One region of the Streptomyces sp. NPDC093064 genome, then DNA from elsewhere that is predicted to be linked to it. Evidence: riboswitches for the same ligand, from Rfam matches in the RefSeq annotation. Region 1 holds a riboswitch; the other holds the start of a gene.
What was found. A riboswitch is a leader RNA that binds a small molecule or an ion and turns the genes downstream of it on or off. The one in region 1 is predicted to bind ZMP and ZTP.
Positions count from the first base shown of each region.

Region 1 (9,951 bases):
CGCGCCGAGGCCTACCGGGCCCGGGTCGCCGCCGGCCCGCCCCTGATCCCCGCGCTCAACCCGCTGCTGCCCGCGATCCTGCGCACGGCCGCGCTGTGGAGCGCGCCGCGAACCGCCGTGCGGCTCGTGCACGACCGGCAGAACATGCTCACTCCCGACCGCGTCGACTGGCTCCTGCGGACGGCCCGGCAGCGGGGTGTGACCGTGGACGGCGTGGAACTCGTCCACTCGCGGCTGGATCCGCGGGTGCAGCTCGCCGACTTCCTCGCCGGTGTCGCCCGCAAGCTCGCCTCCGACGAGTTGAACGGCTACGGCGACCCGGTGCTCACCACCCTGCTGCGCCCCTACGTCGGTGCGGCCTCCGTCTGGGGAGACGCCCCGAGCTGGACCCGCCTCGGCCCGTACCCGGACGGCCCCGGCCGGGAGACGCGGGCCGGCTCGGGGGCGCGGCTCCCCTGTTGAGCGGGCGCGCCAGAAGGAGATCATCCGAGCGCTGAACGCGGCCGTGCCCTGCCACGTATGGAGGAAGGGCGCTCAACGACCGCAGCGCCCCGCGGTGTTGAGACCGCGCGTTCGGGTTCGGGAGCCATGCATGGGGCACGCACGACGACGGGTCGTCCGGCGGGTGACACGGCTGACGGCCGTCGCGGGACTCCTCCTGGGAGGAGCGATGGTCGCGCAGGCGGCGATGGCGAGCGAGCCTCCCGGCGCCTCCGCCGCGCGCGGATCCGCGGGGCCGGCCGGCACATCCGGCACGTCCGGCGCCGACCTCGTGGCCCGGCTCGGCACCTCGCGCACGGCGGGCAACTGGATGGGTTCCGACGGGCGCCCGGTGGTCGCCGTGACCGACGAGCGGGCGGCCGCTGAGGTACGGCGGGCGGGCGCCGAGGCGAAGGTCGTGCGGCACAGCATGAACGAGCTGAAGGCGGCCACCGCGACACTCCGCGCGGCGCCCCGGGTGGCCGGCACGGCCTGGATGATGGACTACCGCTCCAACCGGGTGACGGTCGAGGGCGACAGCACGGTCTCCGCCGCCGACTGGGCCCGGATGACCGAGGTCGCCGGCAAGATCGGCGGCTTTGTGCGCATGGAGCGCACCGAGGGCGCCTTCACCACCCGACTCAACGGGGCGCAGCCCATCCTGTCGACCGGCGGGCGCTGCTCGGCGGGTTTCAACGTGACCGACGGGCGGACCGACTTCATCCTCACGGCCGGCCACTGCGGGCCCACCGGTTCCCTCTGGTTCGCCGACGGCCAGGGCGACCTGCAGCTCGGCAGGACGGTCGCCGGCTCCTTCCCGAGCGGCGACTTCTCGCTGGTGCGATACGACTCCGGCAGCGCGGGCCAGGGCGCCGACGTGGTGGCGATCGGCGGCGGCAACGGCGTACGGATCACGGGGGCGGGCGATCCGGCCGTGGGACAGCGGGTGTTCCGCAGCGGCAGCACGAGCGGGCTGCGCGACGGCGAGGTGACCGGCCTGGACGCGACCGTGAACTACCCCGAGGGAACCGTCACGGGTCTCATCCGGACCACGGTGTGCGCCGAGCCGGGCGACAGCGGCGGTCCGCTGTTCTCCGAGGGGATCGCCCTGGGGGTGACCTCGGGCGGCAGCGGCGACTGCACAAGGGGCGGTACGACGTTCTTCCAGCCGGTCACCAAGGCACTGTCCGCGCTCGACGTGCGGCTGATCGTGACCGACGCGCGGCAGAGGACCGAGCAGAGCGCGGAGCCGTCCGCCCCGGCCACCCACAGCGCCATCGCCCCCGGCGCGGCCTCCCCCGGCTCCTCGGCGCCGGTGACCGGCACCCCGGACGGGACCGCGCTGCTCTCCCGGCTCTTCGACCCCGAAAACGTCGGCCCGGGTCTTCTGATCATGGGGGGCAGTCTGATCGCCCTGGTGGCCACCCGCTGGATCCGTGCGGAACGGGACCGCAAGGCCTACCAGAGGTACTACTCGGCGACGTGGAGCTGACGGCCTGCACGGATGGCGGCGACGGCGGGACCGGCGGCGGAGGGCAGAGGTCGGAGCCGGCTCAGGCCGCCCTGTCGGAGGGCGGGGCGGCCGTGGCCCACTCCATCACCAGGCGCTGGTACTCCTCGCGCTGCTCGGTGGTCAGTATCCCGCCCGACCTGAGCCACAGTGCCCGGATCTCCTCGTTGACCTCCGCGGCCGATCGCTCGGAGACGGGTTCAACACTGGTGGACATGCCGTGAAGCATATGCCGCCCGACGTGAAGGCGCTGTGAATAAGTACGAGCGATACGGGCATATCGGACCGTGTTGCTCATCACGTCAATTCGGCAGGTCACCGGCGCGAGTTCACCCTCGGCCGACGGGTCGCGACGTCGGCCGTGCCCGTGCCCGTGCACATGCCGTCAGGTGCCCGGCTTGCGCCCGTAGACGAACACGTCGTCGCCCTTCTTCAGCAGCGACCAGTACTTCTTGGCGTCCTTCGGCGTCATGTTGACGCAGCCGTGCGAACCCGGCGGATTCCACATGCTCAGGCCGACGGAGTGGAAGGCCTGGCCGCCGTCGAAGAACTGACTGTAGGGCATCGGCACGTTGTAGACGGTCGAGACGTGGTCGATGTCCCGCCAGTAGATCTTCTTCAGGCCGGTGCGGGTCGTGTACCCCTTGCGTCCCGTGCGCACCGGCACCGGCCCGTAGACGAGCCGGCTGCCGTCCTGTATCCAGCTGAGCTGGAGCGTGAGGTCGACACACGCGATGCGGCCCTTGTTCACCGGGCACTTGCCGCTCTTGTTGGGCTTCTTGCCGACGGCCTTCTGCTTGTTCATGAGGTTCATCACGCCCCAGGTGACGGAACCCGCGTAGCCGATGTTCGGCGTGATGCCGTGCTTGTTCTGGAAGGCCCGGATGGCCTTGCAGTCGGCGGCCGACTGCCGTCCGTCGACCGGCCGCCCGAGGAACTTCTCCACCTGCTTCTGGTACGGCCCCGCCTGCGTCGTGCAACTCGCCGCCTGTGCCGGTGCGGTACCGAGCGCGAGCGTGAGCGGCGCCACCAGTCCCGTGACGCCCAGTACGACCGCTCCCCGCCTGCCGATGTCCTTCATAACGGCCTTGCCCCCTAGGTGCGTTCCGCCACTTCCCGACACCTAGACCCGTGACGGGGCACATCGGTTGCAAGGGGGCGCGTGCCGAGACGAAACGGTGACACGCTCCCGGCGGACGCGGCCGAGGCGGGGACCGCTCAGGTGTCCCCCTCTTCCCGCTCCTCCTGAACGGCCGCGCGGAAAGCGGTGTTGACCGCCGTGAGGCCGCCGTCGACGGTCAGGGTGGTGCCGGTGATCCAGGCCGCGTCGCGGGAGGCGAGGAAGGCCACCGCGGCGGCGATGTCCTCCGGTTCGCCGACCCGGCCCAGCGGGTACAGACCGCGGACCCGGTCGAGATCGGCCTCCCGCCCCTCCCAGGCCGAGGTGCGGACCGTGCCCGGCACCACCAGGTTGACGCGGACGCCGCGGGAGGCGGCGTGCCCGGCGAGGGTGCGGGTGAGCGAGGCCAGCCCCGCCTTCGCCGCGCTGTAGCCGTGGTTGCCGAAGTCCTGGACGCCGTTGACCGAGCCGATGCTGACGATCGCTCCCCTGCCGCCCGCCGCCAGGTGGGGCAGGGCGGCGCGGCAGCAGCGGTAGGCACCGGTCAGGGTGATGTCGAGGTCGCGGGCCCACACCGCTTCCGGGTCGTCCTCGAACAACGGGGTGTCGGGCGTGCAGTGGGCCGCACAGTTGACCAGGACGTCGAGGGATCCGAAGGCCTGGACGGCCAGGTCCACGGCCGCCTGGACCGCGTCCCGGTCCGCGACGTCCAACGCCTGCGCCCGCGCAGTGAGTCCACGCTCGCGCAGCGCCGCCGCCGTGTGCTCCGCCACGTCCCCGTCCAGGTCGGTGACCAGGACCCCGGCCCCCTCCTCGGCCAGCCTGCGCGCGGTGGCCGCACCGATGCCCCGGCCCGCGCCGGTGATGAGAACCCCGTGTCCGTCGAACCGCCCACTGTCCGTCATGCGCCGAACCTACTTCCCCGAAGGACGTCTCGGGCAGTCAGCGCGCGGCATGTCCTCGCCCTCGCGACTCCCACAACTCCCGGCGCGCATCGGCGTCGTGGCCGGTGGACCCGAACGAGGGGCGGCTCGGCGGGGCGCGATCGGCGGCGGTTCGGCGGGGCCCGGTCAGCGGTAGCCGGTCGGGTCGGCGGGCAGGCCCGCGTCCTGGACCTCGACGAGGTAGCGCCAGGCGTCGGGGCGGCTGCCGTCCAGGTCGGTGAAGCCGTAGTCCTGGGCGAGGCCGCCGCTGGAGAGGGAACGGCCGTTCCAGCGGGCCACGTCCGGGTCCGCGGCCAGGGCGGCGACGGCGCGGCCCACATAGCGCGGGGTCTCGGAGATGGCGAAGTGCGGGACGCGGTCCAGGGCTTCGCGCCAGTTGTCCTCACGGACCCCGAAGTGGTCGAGCATCAACTCCGAGCGCAGCCAGCCGGGGGTGAGGGCCACCGCCGTGGCGCCGCGCGGGCCGAGTTCGTGGCCGAGTGCGAAGGCCATGCGCAGGACGGACGCCTTGGCGAGGTCGTAGAAGAAGTTGACGCGGTAGGTGTCCCGGTTGTACTCGGCGGTGCCGTCGGTCATCTCCACCACCAGACCGCCAGGGTGACGCAGCAGCAGCGGCAGGGCGTGGTGGCTGGTGATCGCGTGCGTCTCCACCGCGAGCCGGAGCAACCGCAGTCCGTTGCCGAGGTCGTGCTCCCACACCGGGGTGTCCCACGCGAAGAGGTGCTCCGCGCCCCAGATGTCGTTGACGAGGACGTCGAGACGGTCCTGCTCGCGCGCGATGCGATCCACGAGGGCGCGGACCTGGTCGGACTCCAGATGGTCGACCGGTACGGCGATGCCGTGGCCGCCGGCCTCGGTGACCAGGTCGGCGGTGTCCTCGATGGTCTCGGGGCGGTCGTACTCCGAGCGGCGGGCGCGGGTGGTGCGTCCGGTGACGTAGACGGTGGCGCCGGCCGCGCCGAGCTCCACCGCGATTCCCCTGCCCGCTCCCCGTGTCGCCCCCGCGACCAGCGCGACCTTGCCTTCCAGTGGGCCCGGCATGTCCGACCTCCCGATGTGTCTTCCGTCGATGCCGTCATCGAGGGTGCCGGGGAAACCGGACATCTTCTGTCGCCTTTCGGCGCGGGAATCGGTAAAACGCGGGCGGGCCGCACGAGCGCCTTTTCGGTCTCGTGCGGCCCGCCACCCGGGCTCCGGGCTCGGTTCTCCTGGCTCAGTGCCCGCGGGCGATCCACTCCTGGAGGTGCGGGGCCTCGGCGCCGATGGTGGTCGGGTCGCCGTGGCCGGTGAGGACCTTCGTCTCGGGCGGCAGCGTCAGCAGGCGGTCGCGGATCGAGTCGATGATCGTCGGGAAGTGGGAGTAGGAACGACCGGTGGCGCCTGGACCGCCCTGGAAGAGCGTGTCGCCGGTGAAGACCACGCCCAGTCCGGGGTCGTACAGGCAGATCGCGCCCGGGGCGTGGCCGGGCGTGTGCATGACCTTCAGATCGGCGCCGGCCGCCTCGATGACCTGGCCGTCGACCAGGTGCTCGTCGGGGTCCCGGTTCGGGTGGGTCATCTTCCACAGCGGCAGGTCGTCGGGGTGCAGCCAGATGGTCGCGCCGGTGAGGTCGGCGAGCGCCGGGGCCGCGTCGATGTGGTCGTTGTGGGCGTGGGTGCACACGATGGCGGTCAGCCGGCGGTCGCCGACCGCCGCGGCGATGGCCTCGGCGTCATGGGCGGCGTCGATGACGACGGCCTCATGGTCGTCGCCGACGATCCACACGTTGTTGTCGACGTCCCAGGTGCCGCCGTCCAGCGTGAACTGCCCGGAGGTGACGAGGCGTTCGATGCGGGTGGCCATCAGAGCACCACCACCGAGCGCAGCACGTCGCCGTGGTGCATCCGCTCGAACGCCTTCTCCACCTCGTCCAGTTGGATGGTCTCGGTGACGAACTTGTCCAGCGGCAGGCGTCCTTGCAGGTGCAGGTCGATGAGCATCGGGAAGTCCCGGGAGGGCAGGCAGTCGCCGTACCAGCTCGACTTCAGCGCCCCGCCGCGTCCGAAGACGTCCAGCAGCGGCAGTTCCAGCTTCATCTCCGGGGTCGGCACGCCGACCAGGACGACCGTGCCGGCCAGGTCACGGGCGTAGAAGGCCTGCCGGTACGTCTCGGGACGGCCGACCGCCTCGATGACGACGTCGGCGCCGAAGCCGCCGGTCAGCTCGCGGATGGCCTCGACCGGGTCGTTCTCCTTGGAGTTGACCGTGTGCGTGGCGCCCATGGTGCGGGCGGTCTCCAGCTTGCGGTCGTCGATGTCGACGGCGATGACCTTCGCCGCGCCCGCCAGGAACGCCCCGGCGATCGCCGCGTCGCCGACACCGCCGCAGCCGATGACGGCGACCGAGTCGCCGCGGCCGACGTTGCCGGTGTTGATCGCCGCGCCGATGCCGGCCATCACGCCGCAGCCCAGCAGCCCGGCCACCGCCGGGGAGACCGACGGGTCGACCTTGGTGCACTGACCGGCCGCCACCAGGGTCTTCTCGGCGAACGCGCCGATTCCGAGAGCCGGGGAGAGTTCGGTGTCGTCGGTCAGGGTCATCCGCTGCCGCGCGTTGTGGGTGTCGAAGCAGTACCAGGGCCGCCCGCGCAGACAGGCGCGGCACTTGCCGCACACGGCCCGCCAGTTGAGGATGACGAAGTCGCCGGGCGCGACGTCGGTGACGTCGTCGCCGACCGACTCCACGACGCCGGCGGCCTCGTGGCCGAGCAGGAACGGGAACTCGTCATTGATTCCGCCCTGCTTGTAGTGCAGGTCGGTGTGGCAGACGCCGCAGGCCTGGATCCGTACGACGGCCTCTCCCGGCCCCGGGTCCGGCACGACGATCGTCTCGACCCGCACCGGTTCGTTCTTGCCGGGTGCGATCACGCCGCGCACTTCCTGCGCCATGGTGGTGGTCCCTTCCGTCGAGCGATGTACGTCCCCCGACCCTACGTCCGACTGATCGGTAAGGGCACCGAGGGGGCCTCTGATCTGCAAGGACGGGCGGGTGAGGCACGGGCGCCCGGCCCGCGGGGCGAAAGGTCAGTGCTGGATGGCGGGAACCGGCAGGCCGAGGGGCTGGAGCCCGCAGACGGACGGGGCGCCCGCGGCGCTCGCGGGCAGCGCGGTCAGGCCCGTGACCGAGAGGGCAAGTCCGACGGCGGCGACGATGCGTCGAGTGCAGATCATGCCCTCGGCAACTCCGTCCGGACCCGCCCGGACACGGGCCCGCAGCCGCGCTCACCCGTCAGGCGCAGCGCCCGGACCGCGCTTGCCGTGCCCGCCGGGGCGGAGGCGTCTCGCACTGTGAGGCCTGCCGCGGCCCGCTCCTCGCCGGGCCGCGGCCCTTGGAGGAGGTCGTCATGTCAGCCTCGGCAAGCCCCGCCTTCGACACCGACACGCTCCGCCGCGGCATCGTGCGGGGCGACCGTGCCGCGTACGTGGAGTCCTGCCAGTACCCGGACGGCGGCCGGGTCTTCGCGGAGTCCATGGTCTTGCTGCGGGACGGCAGGATCGCCGAGCAGACACTGATCCAGGCTTGGGACGCATAGGCGGGAGGGCCGCGAGGTTCCAGGTCAGCTCCCGTCTGACCTGGACCTTCTCGGCCCGCGCCGGCCCGCGCCGGCCTGGGCCGGTCCCGCTCCGCGCGGTCGCGCCTGCCGGGGCCGGCATCCGCGGTGTCTCGCCTGGCATCCGCCGCGCTGGTCCGCTCGCTGCCGCGGCCGAAGGCCGCGTCCGGGCCGTACGGCGGTGCGCGGCCTTCGGCCGCGGCGGGCCGTGTCGGTTAGGGTGAGGCGGGGCCGTGACTGGCGCTGAGGTGGAGCACCACCGGGGAGCGGCCCACGCAGAGTCATGAGCCGCGCGCCTGGGCAATTCCCCCGAACGCCCAGGAGTGGACCATGTCCCAGGCCCGTCCGATGGACGGCACCGCGCTCGCCCGCCGTGTCGTCGAGGAGACCGCGCGGAAGGCCGCCGCACTCACCGAGCGCACCGGTACGGCGCCCTGTCTGGCGACGGTGCTGGTCGGTGAGGACCCCGCCTCCGTCACCTACGTACGGATGAAGCAGAACCGCTGCCGCAGGGCCGGTATCGAATCCCGCCATGTGGCACTGCCGGCCGCGACCACCACCGAGGAACTCGTCGACACGCTGCGGTCGCTGTCCAAGGATCCCGCCGTGCACGGCATCCTGCTCCAGCACCCCGTCGGCGAGCACATCGACGAGCGGGCCGCGTTCGAGGCGATCGCGCCCGAGAAGGACGTCGACGGAGTCACCTGCGCCTCGTTCGCGGCGATGAGCTTCGGTCTGCCGGGGTTCGTGTCCTGCACGCCCGGCGGCATCCTGCGGCTGCTGGACGCGTACGACGTCGAGCTGCGCGGCCGGCGCGCCGTCGTGGTGGGCCGCAGCGCGATCCTCGGCAAGCCCGTGGGGATGCTGCTGCTCGCGCGGGACGCGACGGTGACGTACTGCCACTCGCGGACCGCGGACCTGCCGGTCGCCGTGCGCGAGGCGGACATCGTGGTCGCCGCGGTGGGCCGGCCCCGGCTCATCCGCGGCGAGGACCTCAAGCCCGGCGCCGTGGTGATCGACGCGGGCTACAACCCGGGCAACGTCGGCGACGTCGACTTCGACTCCGCCGTGGAACGGGCCTCGCTGATCACTCCGGTGCCCGGTGGGGTGGGCCCGATGACGATCGCCACGCTGCTGGAGCAGACCGTGACGGCCGCCGCCCGGCAGCTCGGGGTGTGACCGGCGTACCGGGGCCGGAGCAGGAGTGAAGGCACCGACACCCCTCGGGTCGTTCACCGGCGGCGGGCGGCCGCGCGGCCATACTGACCGTCGTGCGCGTAGCGATCATGACAGCGGGATCCCGGGGCGACGTCGCCCCCTTCACCGGCCTGGGGCACGGCCTGGCTCTCGCGGGTCACGAGGTCACCCTGGTCACGCACGGATGCTTCGAACCGCTGGTCGCGGGCTCGGGCCTCGGCTTCCACCCACTGCCGGTGGACCCGCGGGCCGAGTTGGAGTCCTCGCGCGGCCGGGGACTCCACCGCAGCGCCTCCGGCACGGGCAAGGTGCTGCGGGCCGTGGGGCTGGTGCGGGCGGCCATCGCCCGGATGACGGACGATCTGATCGCGGCGGCCGAGAAGAGCGACGTACTGCTGCTCGCCGGCTCGCTCGGGCCGGTCGGGCACGCCATCGCCGAGGCGATGAACCTGCCCAGCATCGGCGCCCATCTCCAACCCCTCTCCCCCACAAGGGAGTTCGCGCCCCCGCTGCTGGGCGGCGGACACTGGGGCGGAGCTGCGAACCGCCTCGCCGGACATGGAGTGAACCTGGCCGTGGAACGGGTCTTCTCTGCGGCCGTACCCGCCGTGCGGACCCGGCTGGGGCTGCCGCCCGCCCGCGCGGGCACCGGCCGCCGCATCCGCCGGGGGCAGCGCCGGCCGGTGTACCACGGCTTCAGCCCGCTCGTGGTGCCCAGGCCCCACGACTGGCGCAGTGGGCTCCAGGTGTGCGGGTACTGGTGGCCGTACGACCGTTACACCCAACTCCCCGACGGCCTGTGGGACTTCCTCGACGCGGGCCCTCCGCCGGTCTACGTGGGGCTGGGCAGCGCCACCGTGCCCGACCCCGGGCGGCTCAGCGACACCATCGTGCGCGCGCTGCGCCGGGCCGGACTGCGCGGTGTGGTCCAGCGGGGCTGGGCCGGACTGGAGGCGTCCGGCGAGGACATGCTGACCATCGGCGAGGTCCCGCACTCGGCCCTGTTCCCGCGGCTGGCGGGCGTGGTGCACCACGCCGGTGCGGGCACGACCGCGGCCGGGCTGCGGGCCGGCGTCCCCGCGGTGCCCGTGCCCGTGCAGTTCGACGAGG
Region 1 is NZ_JBIVPK010000044.1:53,718-63,668, forward strand. Features, by position in the region: gene ACIQFZ_RS34060 (DUF3800 domain-containing protein) at 1-462, shown strand, start outside; gene ACIQFZ_RS34065 (S1 family peptidase) at 593-1,972, shown strand; gene ACIQFZ_RS34070 (hypothetical protein) at 2,034-2,219, opposite strand; gene ACIQFZ_RS34075 (L,D-transpeptidase family protein) at 2,376-3,071, opposite strand; gene ACIQFZ_RS34080 (SDR family NAD(P)-dependent oxidoreductase) at 3,209-4,015, opposite strand; gene ACIQFZ_RS34085 (SDR family oxidoreductase) at 4,181-5,095, opposite strand; gene ACIQFZ_RS34090 (MBL fold metallo-hydrolase) at 5,268-5,897, opposite strand; gene ACIQFZ_RS34095 (S-(hydroxymethyl)mycothiol dehydrogenase) at 5,897-6,982, opposite strand; gene ACIQFZ_RS34100 (hypothetical protein) at 7,118-7,264, opposite strand; partial or broken gene ACIQFZ_RS34105 (nuclear transport factor 2 family protein) at 7,483-7,626, shown strand; ZMP/ZTP riboswitch at 7,868-7,953, shown strand; gene ACIQFZ_RS34110 (bifunctional 5,10-methylenetetrahydrofolate dehydrogenase/5,10-methenyltetrahydrofolate cyclohydrolase) at 7,975-8,823, shown strand; gene ACIQFZ_RS34115 (glycosyltransferase) at 8,931-9,951, shown strand, end outside.

Region 2 (6,036 bases), on a different contig from region 1:
CACCAGGTCCGTGGCCCGGTGGGCGATCTCGTCCGCGATCTTCGGGTCGAGGACGTGCTGGGCCTTGGACGGGGTGCCCTTGCCGGTGGTGCCGGCCTCGGTGGCCGTCAGGACGCGGTCGATCAGGCCGGCGACCTCGTCCATCTCGGCGGTACCCAGACCACGGGTGGTCAGCGCGGGGGTGCCGATGCGGATGCCGGAGGTGTACCAGGCGCCGTTGGGGTCGGCCGGGATCGCGTTGCGGTTGGTGACGATGCCGGACTCGAGCAGGGCGGCCTCGGCCTGACGGCCGGTGAGGCCGTAGGAGGAGGCGACGTCGATCAGGTTGAGGTGGTTGTCGGTGCCGCCGGTGACGAGGGTGGCCCCGCGGCGCGTCAGCCCCTCGGCGAGGGCGCGGGAGTTGTCGACGATGCGCTGGGCGTAGTCCTGGAAGGAGGGCTGCCGGGCCTCGGCCAAGGCGACCGCCTTGGCGGCCATGACGTGCGGGAGGGGGCCGCCGAGGACCATCGGGCAGCCCCGGTCGACCTGGTCCTTGAGGGAGTCGTCGCACAGGACCATGCCGCCGCGCGGGCCGCGCAGGGACTTGTGGGTGGTGGTGGTGACGATCTGGGCGTGCGGGACCGGGTCGAAGTCGCCGGTGAGAACCTTGCCGGCGACCAGGCCCGCGAAGTGGGCCATGTCGACCATGAGCGTGGCGCCGACCTCGTCGGCGATCTCGCGCATGATCCGGAAGTTCACCAGGCGCGGGTAGGCGGAGTAGCCGGCGACGATGATCAGCGGCTTGAACTCGCGGGCGGAGGCGCGCAGGGCCTCGTAGTCGAGGAGGCCGGTGGCCGGGTCGGTGCCGTAGGAGTGCTGGTCGAACATCTTTCCGGAGATGTTCGGGCGGAAGCCGTGGGTGAGGTGTCCGCCGGCGTCCAGGGACATGCCGAGCATGCGCTGGTTGCCGAAGGCCTGGCGCAGTTCGGCCCAGTCCGCCTCGGAGAGGTCGTTGACCTGGCGGACCCCGGCCTTCTCCAGGGCGGGGGCCTCCACGCGCTGGGCGAGGACGGCCCAGAAGGCGACGAGGTTGGCGTCGATGCCGGAGTGCGGCTGGACGTAGGCGTGGCGGGCGCCGAAGAGTTCCTTGGCGTGCTCGGCGGCCAGCGACTCGACGGTGTCGACGTTGCGGCAACCGGCGTAGAAGCGGCGGCCGATGGTGCCCTCGGCGTACTTGTCGCTGAACCAGTTGCCCATGGCCAGCAGGGTGGCCGGGGAGGCGTAGTTCTCGGAGGCGATCAGCTTGAGCATCTCGCGCTGGTCGGCGACCTCCTGGCCGATGGCGTCGGCCACGCGCGGCTCGACGGCGCGGATCACGTCGAGGGCGGCACGGAAGGCGGTGGACTCGTTGGACAGGGGCGCGGTGTTCTCAGGCATCGGGACCTCCGGACGTGGCGTCGACGTTCACGTTACGGCCCAGGCGCACGGCACACTTTCCGCTCGGGCCGCTCCCCGATGGTCGGTCCCATCCCAGCGCGCCAGTCACGGCCCGTCGTCAGCCTACCGGGCGCACCCCACGGCGCAGTTCCCGCGTCCGCCATGCGAGCGAGGATAGGAAGGAGGACAACCTCCCCTTCCCGGGGAGGCGACCCTCGTCCTCGGGAGCCGCCGTGACCGCCACGGAAGACCTCATCGCCGCAGCCGAAGCCCACAGCGCACCCATCTACCACCCGCTGCCCGTGGTGATCGCCACGGCGGAGGGCGCGTGGATGACGGACGTGGAGGGCCGCCGGTACCTCGATCTGCTGGCCGGTTACTCGGCGCTGAACTTCGGGCACCGCAACCGGCGGCTGATCGAGGCGGCCAAGGCGCAGATGGAGCGGGTGACACTGACCTCGCGGGCCTTCCACCAAGACCGGTTCGCGGCGTTCTGCGAGCAGCTGGCGGAGCTGTGCGGCATGGAGTCGGTGGTGCCGATGAACACGGGCGCCGAGGCGGTGGAGACGGCCGTGAAGACGGCCCGGAAGTGGGGCTACCGGGTCAAGGGCGTGCCCGGGGAGATGGCGAAGATCGTGGTCGCGGGCAACAACTTCCACGGCCGGACGACGACGATCATCAGCTTCTCCACCGACCCGGAGGCCAGGGCGGACTTCGGGCCGTACACTCCGGGCTTCGAGATCGTGCCGTACGGGGACCTGACGGCGATGCGGTCGGCGATGACGGAGAACACGGTCGCCGTGCTGCTCGAGCCGATCCAGGGCGAGGCGGGGGTGCTGGTGCCGCCGGCCGGTTATCTGCCCGCGGTGCGGGAGCTGACACGGGAGCGCAACGTGCTGTTCGTCGCCGACGAGATCCAGTCGGGGCTCGGGCGCACCGGCCGTACCTTCGCGTGCGAGCACGAGGGAGTGGTGCCGGATGTGTACGTGCTCGGGAAGGCGCTGGGCGGCGGGATCGTGCCGGTGTCGGCGGTGGTGTCCTCGCGGGAGGTGCTCGGCGTGTTCCGGCCGGGCGAGCACGGGTCGACGTTCGGCGGGAACCCGCTGGCGTGTGCGGTGGCGCTGGAGGTGATCGCGATGCTGCGCTCGGGCGAGTTCCAGGCACGGGCCGCGGAGCTGGGCGGGCATCTGCACCGCGAGCTGGAGCGGCTGGCCGGCACGGGCCGGGTGCGGGCGGTGCGCGGACGCGGGCTGTGGGCGGGCGTCGACGTCGACCGGTCGCTGGGGACCGGGCGGGAGATCGCCCGGAAGCTGATGGACCGGAGCGTCCTGGTGAAGGACACCCACCCCTCGACGATCCGGATCGCCCCGCCGCTGGTGATCAGCGAGGAGGACCTGGACTGGGGGCTGGCCCAGCTGCGGGCGGTGCTCGGCGCATAGCGGGTTGGCACGCGGAGTCCGGCCGGAGCGGGCAGTGCGAGCGGCCGGACCGGGCGGTGCGCCGATCCACCGCTCCCCTAGAGTCGCTTCGTGCTCTTCGGAATGGTGTGTGCGCTCGGTGCGGCAGTGTGTTTCGGCATGGCGACGGTGCTTCAGGCCATCGCCGCGCGTGCCGCGGCGGACACCGGCGGGGGCGGGGACGCGGCGCTACTGCTGCGGGCGGTGCAGCAGTGGCGGTACCTGGCGGGCCTGGGCCTGGACGGCCTCGGGTTCCTGCTCCAGATCGCGGCCCTGCGCTCGCTGCCGATCTATGTGGTCGGCGCGGCCCTCGCCGCCAGCCTCGCGGTGACGGCGGTCACCGCTTCCCGGCTGCTGCGGGTGCGGCTGAGCGCGATGGAGTGGTCGGCGGTGGGCGTCGTCTGTGCCGGTCTGGCCATGCTGGGGCTGGCCTCGGGCACGGAGGGCCGCGAGGACGGCTCGGCGGCGCTGAGGTGGGCGATGCTCGGGGCGGCGCTGGCCGTGCTGCTGCTCGGAGCGGTCGCCGGCCGCCTGCCCGAACGCGTCCGTGCCCTGCTGCTGGGCCTGGGCGCGGGCTTCGGCTTCGGCGTGGTCGAGGTGGCGGTGCGGCTGATCGACTCGCTCGCAGTGTCGGCGCTGTTCACCAACCCGGCGGCCTACGCGCTGCTCCTCGGCGGCGGAGCCGCCTTCCTGCTGCTGACCTCGGCCCTCCAGCGCGGTTCGGTCACCACGGCCACCGCGGGCATGGTCATCGGCGAGACGATCGGCCCCGCGGCGATCGGGGTGGTGTGGCTGGGCGACCGCACCCGCGAAGGCCTGGTCTGGCTCGCGGTGCTCGGCTTCGCGGTGGCGGTGGCGGGCGCCCTGGCGCTGGCGCGGTTCGGGGAGGCGCCGGCCGAGGAAAGAACGACCGGGAAGGTGCCTGCAGAGGAGGGTTGACCACCGCCCGACGGTCCGCCCGGCGGGCCGTCAGGGCAGCACCCGGCAGAGGGCGTCCAGGGCCGCCGCCCACGCGTGGTCCGGTGGGGTGCCATAGCCGACGACCAGGGCGTCCAGCGGCGCCACGGCGGCCTGCTCGTGGCGGAAGCGGGACAGTCCGTGCAGGGCGAGGCCCTGCCAGGCGGCCGCCTGGACCACCGCGGGTTCGGTGCCGGGCGGCAGGCGCAGCACGGCGTGCAGGCCGGCGGCGATGCCGGTGGGGCGGACGTCGGGCGCGCGGGTGGCGAGGGCCTCGACCAGGGCGTCGCGGCGCCGGCGGTAGCGCAGGCGGGCCGAGCGCACATGGCGGTCGTAGGCGCCGGAGGTGATGAACTCCGCGAGCGTCAGCTGGTCCAGCACCCCGCAGGTGTCGGAGGGCCCCTTGGCGGCCGTGGCCTCCGCCATGAGGGACGGGGGCAGCGCCATCCAGGCCAGGCGCAGGCCGGGGGCCAGGGACTTGCTCGCCGTGCCCAGGTAGACCACGCGGCCGGGGTCCAGTCCCTGGAGCGCGCCGACGGGCTGGCGGTCGTAGCGGAACTCGCCGTCGTAGTCGTCCTCCAGGATCAGGCCGCCGGTGCGCCGGGCCCAGTCCGTCACGGCCGCACGCCGGTCGGGGTGCAGGGGCACGCCCATCGGGAACTGGTGGGCGGGGGTGAGCAGGACCGCTCCGGGGCCGCTCAGTTCGCCGGTGACGGTGCCGCGTTCGTCGAAGGGCAGGGGGCGGGTGCGCAGGCCCGCGCGAGCCAGGAGGTCCCAGTGCACGTCGAGGCCGTACGACTCGACGGCGACTGTGGTGACGCCGCGGGCCCGCAGCACCGTGCCGAGGATCCGCAGTCCGTGCGAGAAGCCCGCGCACACCAGCAGGTGGTCGGGGTCGGTGCGGACGCCCCGGACCCGGGCGAGATGGCCGGCGAGTGCGGTGCGCAGTTCGGGCCGGCCGCGCGGGTCGCCGTAGCCGAGGGCTTGGTGGGGGGCGGCGGCCAGGGCGCGGCGGGCGGCCTTGAGCCACTGGGTGCGGGGGAAGGAGGCGAGGTCCGGGGTGCCGGGGACGAGGTCGTGCACGGGGCGGGGGCGTTCGCGGGGATGCCGGGCCGAGCCGGTCTGCCGGACGTCCGTGCTCGACGGCGGCCCGAACGGCGAGGCGGGTGCCCCCGTGGCCACGCACGTACTCGAGCCCTGGCGGGCGGTGAGCCAGCCCTCGGCGACCAGGTCGGCGTAGGCGTCGGCGACCGTGTTGCGGGCGATGCCCAGGTCGGCGGCGAGAGTCCGGGAGGAGGGCAGCCGCGTTCCGGAGGCCAGGCGTCCGGTGCGGACCGCCTCGCGCAGGGCGTCGGTGAGGCCGCGGCGCACGCCGGGTCCGGCCGGTTCCAGATGCAGGTCCACGCCCAGAGTGGCCCATGATTCCGTCATGGAAATGGACCATACTCCTGGGCTGCTTCGCTCATAGGGTCGGGCGTATGACTACGACGACGAACACCGGCGTACACACGGACACCACCACCGAGGGTGCCCCCGCGTACGCGCCAGAGCACGAGCCCCGGATGCAGTGGGCCAAGCACGCCCCCGAGGTCTACAAGGCGATGGTCCGGCTGGACGCGGCCGCGGGCCAGGGCCTCGACCTGCGGCTGCGCGAGCTGGTCAAGATCCGCGCCTCGCAGCTGAACCACTGCGCGTTCTGCCTGGACATGCACACCAAGGACGCGCTCGCGGCCGGCGAGAGCGTGGAGCGGATCGTGCAGCTCGGCGCCTGGGAGGAGTCGCGGCACTTCTACACGGAGAAGGAGCTCGCGGCGATCGAGCTGACCGAGGCCGTCACCGTCCTCACCGACGGCTTCGTGCCGGACGAGGTGTACGAGAGGGCCGCCGCGCACTTCGAGGAGGCCGAGCTGGCCCACCTGATCGCCTCGATCACGGTGATCAACGCCTGGAACCGGTTCGGTGTGACGGCCCGCGCGGTCCCGGGCCACTACACGCCGGGGCAGTACAAGTGACGCCCCCCGGTCCAGGGGCCGCCCGTGCCCCTGGACCGGAAGGCCCGGCGGGCCCCGGCCGCCCTCAGGGCAGCCACGCCTTCCACGTGGACCGGTGGCCGTCCACCCACTGCTTCGCCGCCTCGGCCGGGGTGAGCTTCTGGTCGGCGATCATCAAGGAGACCTCGTTCTGGTCCTCGGTGGTCCACTTGAAC
Region 2 is NZ_JBIVPK010000001.1:124,211-130,246, reverse strand. Features, by position in the region: gene ACIQFZ_RS00550 (glycine hydroxymethyltransferase) at 1-1,416, opposite strand, end outside; ZMP/ZTP riboswitch at 1,447-1,535, opposite strand; gene rocD (ornithine--oxo-acid transaminase) at 1,650-2,855, shown strand; gene ACIQFZ_RS00540 (hypothetical protein) at 2,958-3,812, shown strand; gene ACIQFZ_RS00535 (PLP-dependent aminotransferase family protein) at 3,843-5,261, opposite strand; gene ACIQFZ_RS00530 (carboxymuconolactone decarboxylase family protein) at 5,309-5,842, shown strand; gene ACIQFZ_RS00525 (ABC transporter substrate-binding protein) at 5,907-6,036, opposite strand, start outside.
Region 2: another riboswitch for ZMP and ZTP. It lies ahead of ACIQFZ_RS00550 (glycine hydroxymethyltransferase); the one in region 1 lies ahead of ACIQFZ_RS34110 (bifunctional 5,10-methylenetetrahydrofolate dehydrogenase/5,10-methenyltetrahydrofolate cyclohydrolase).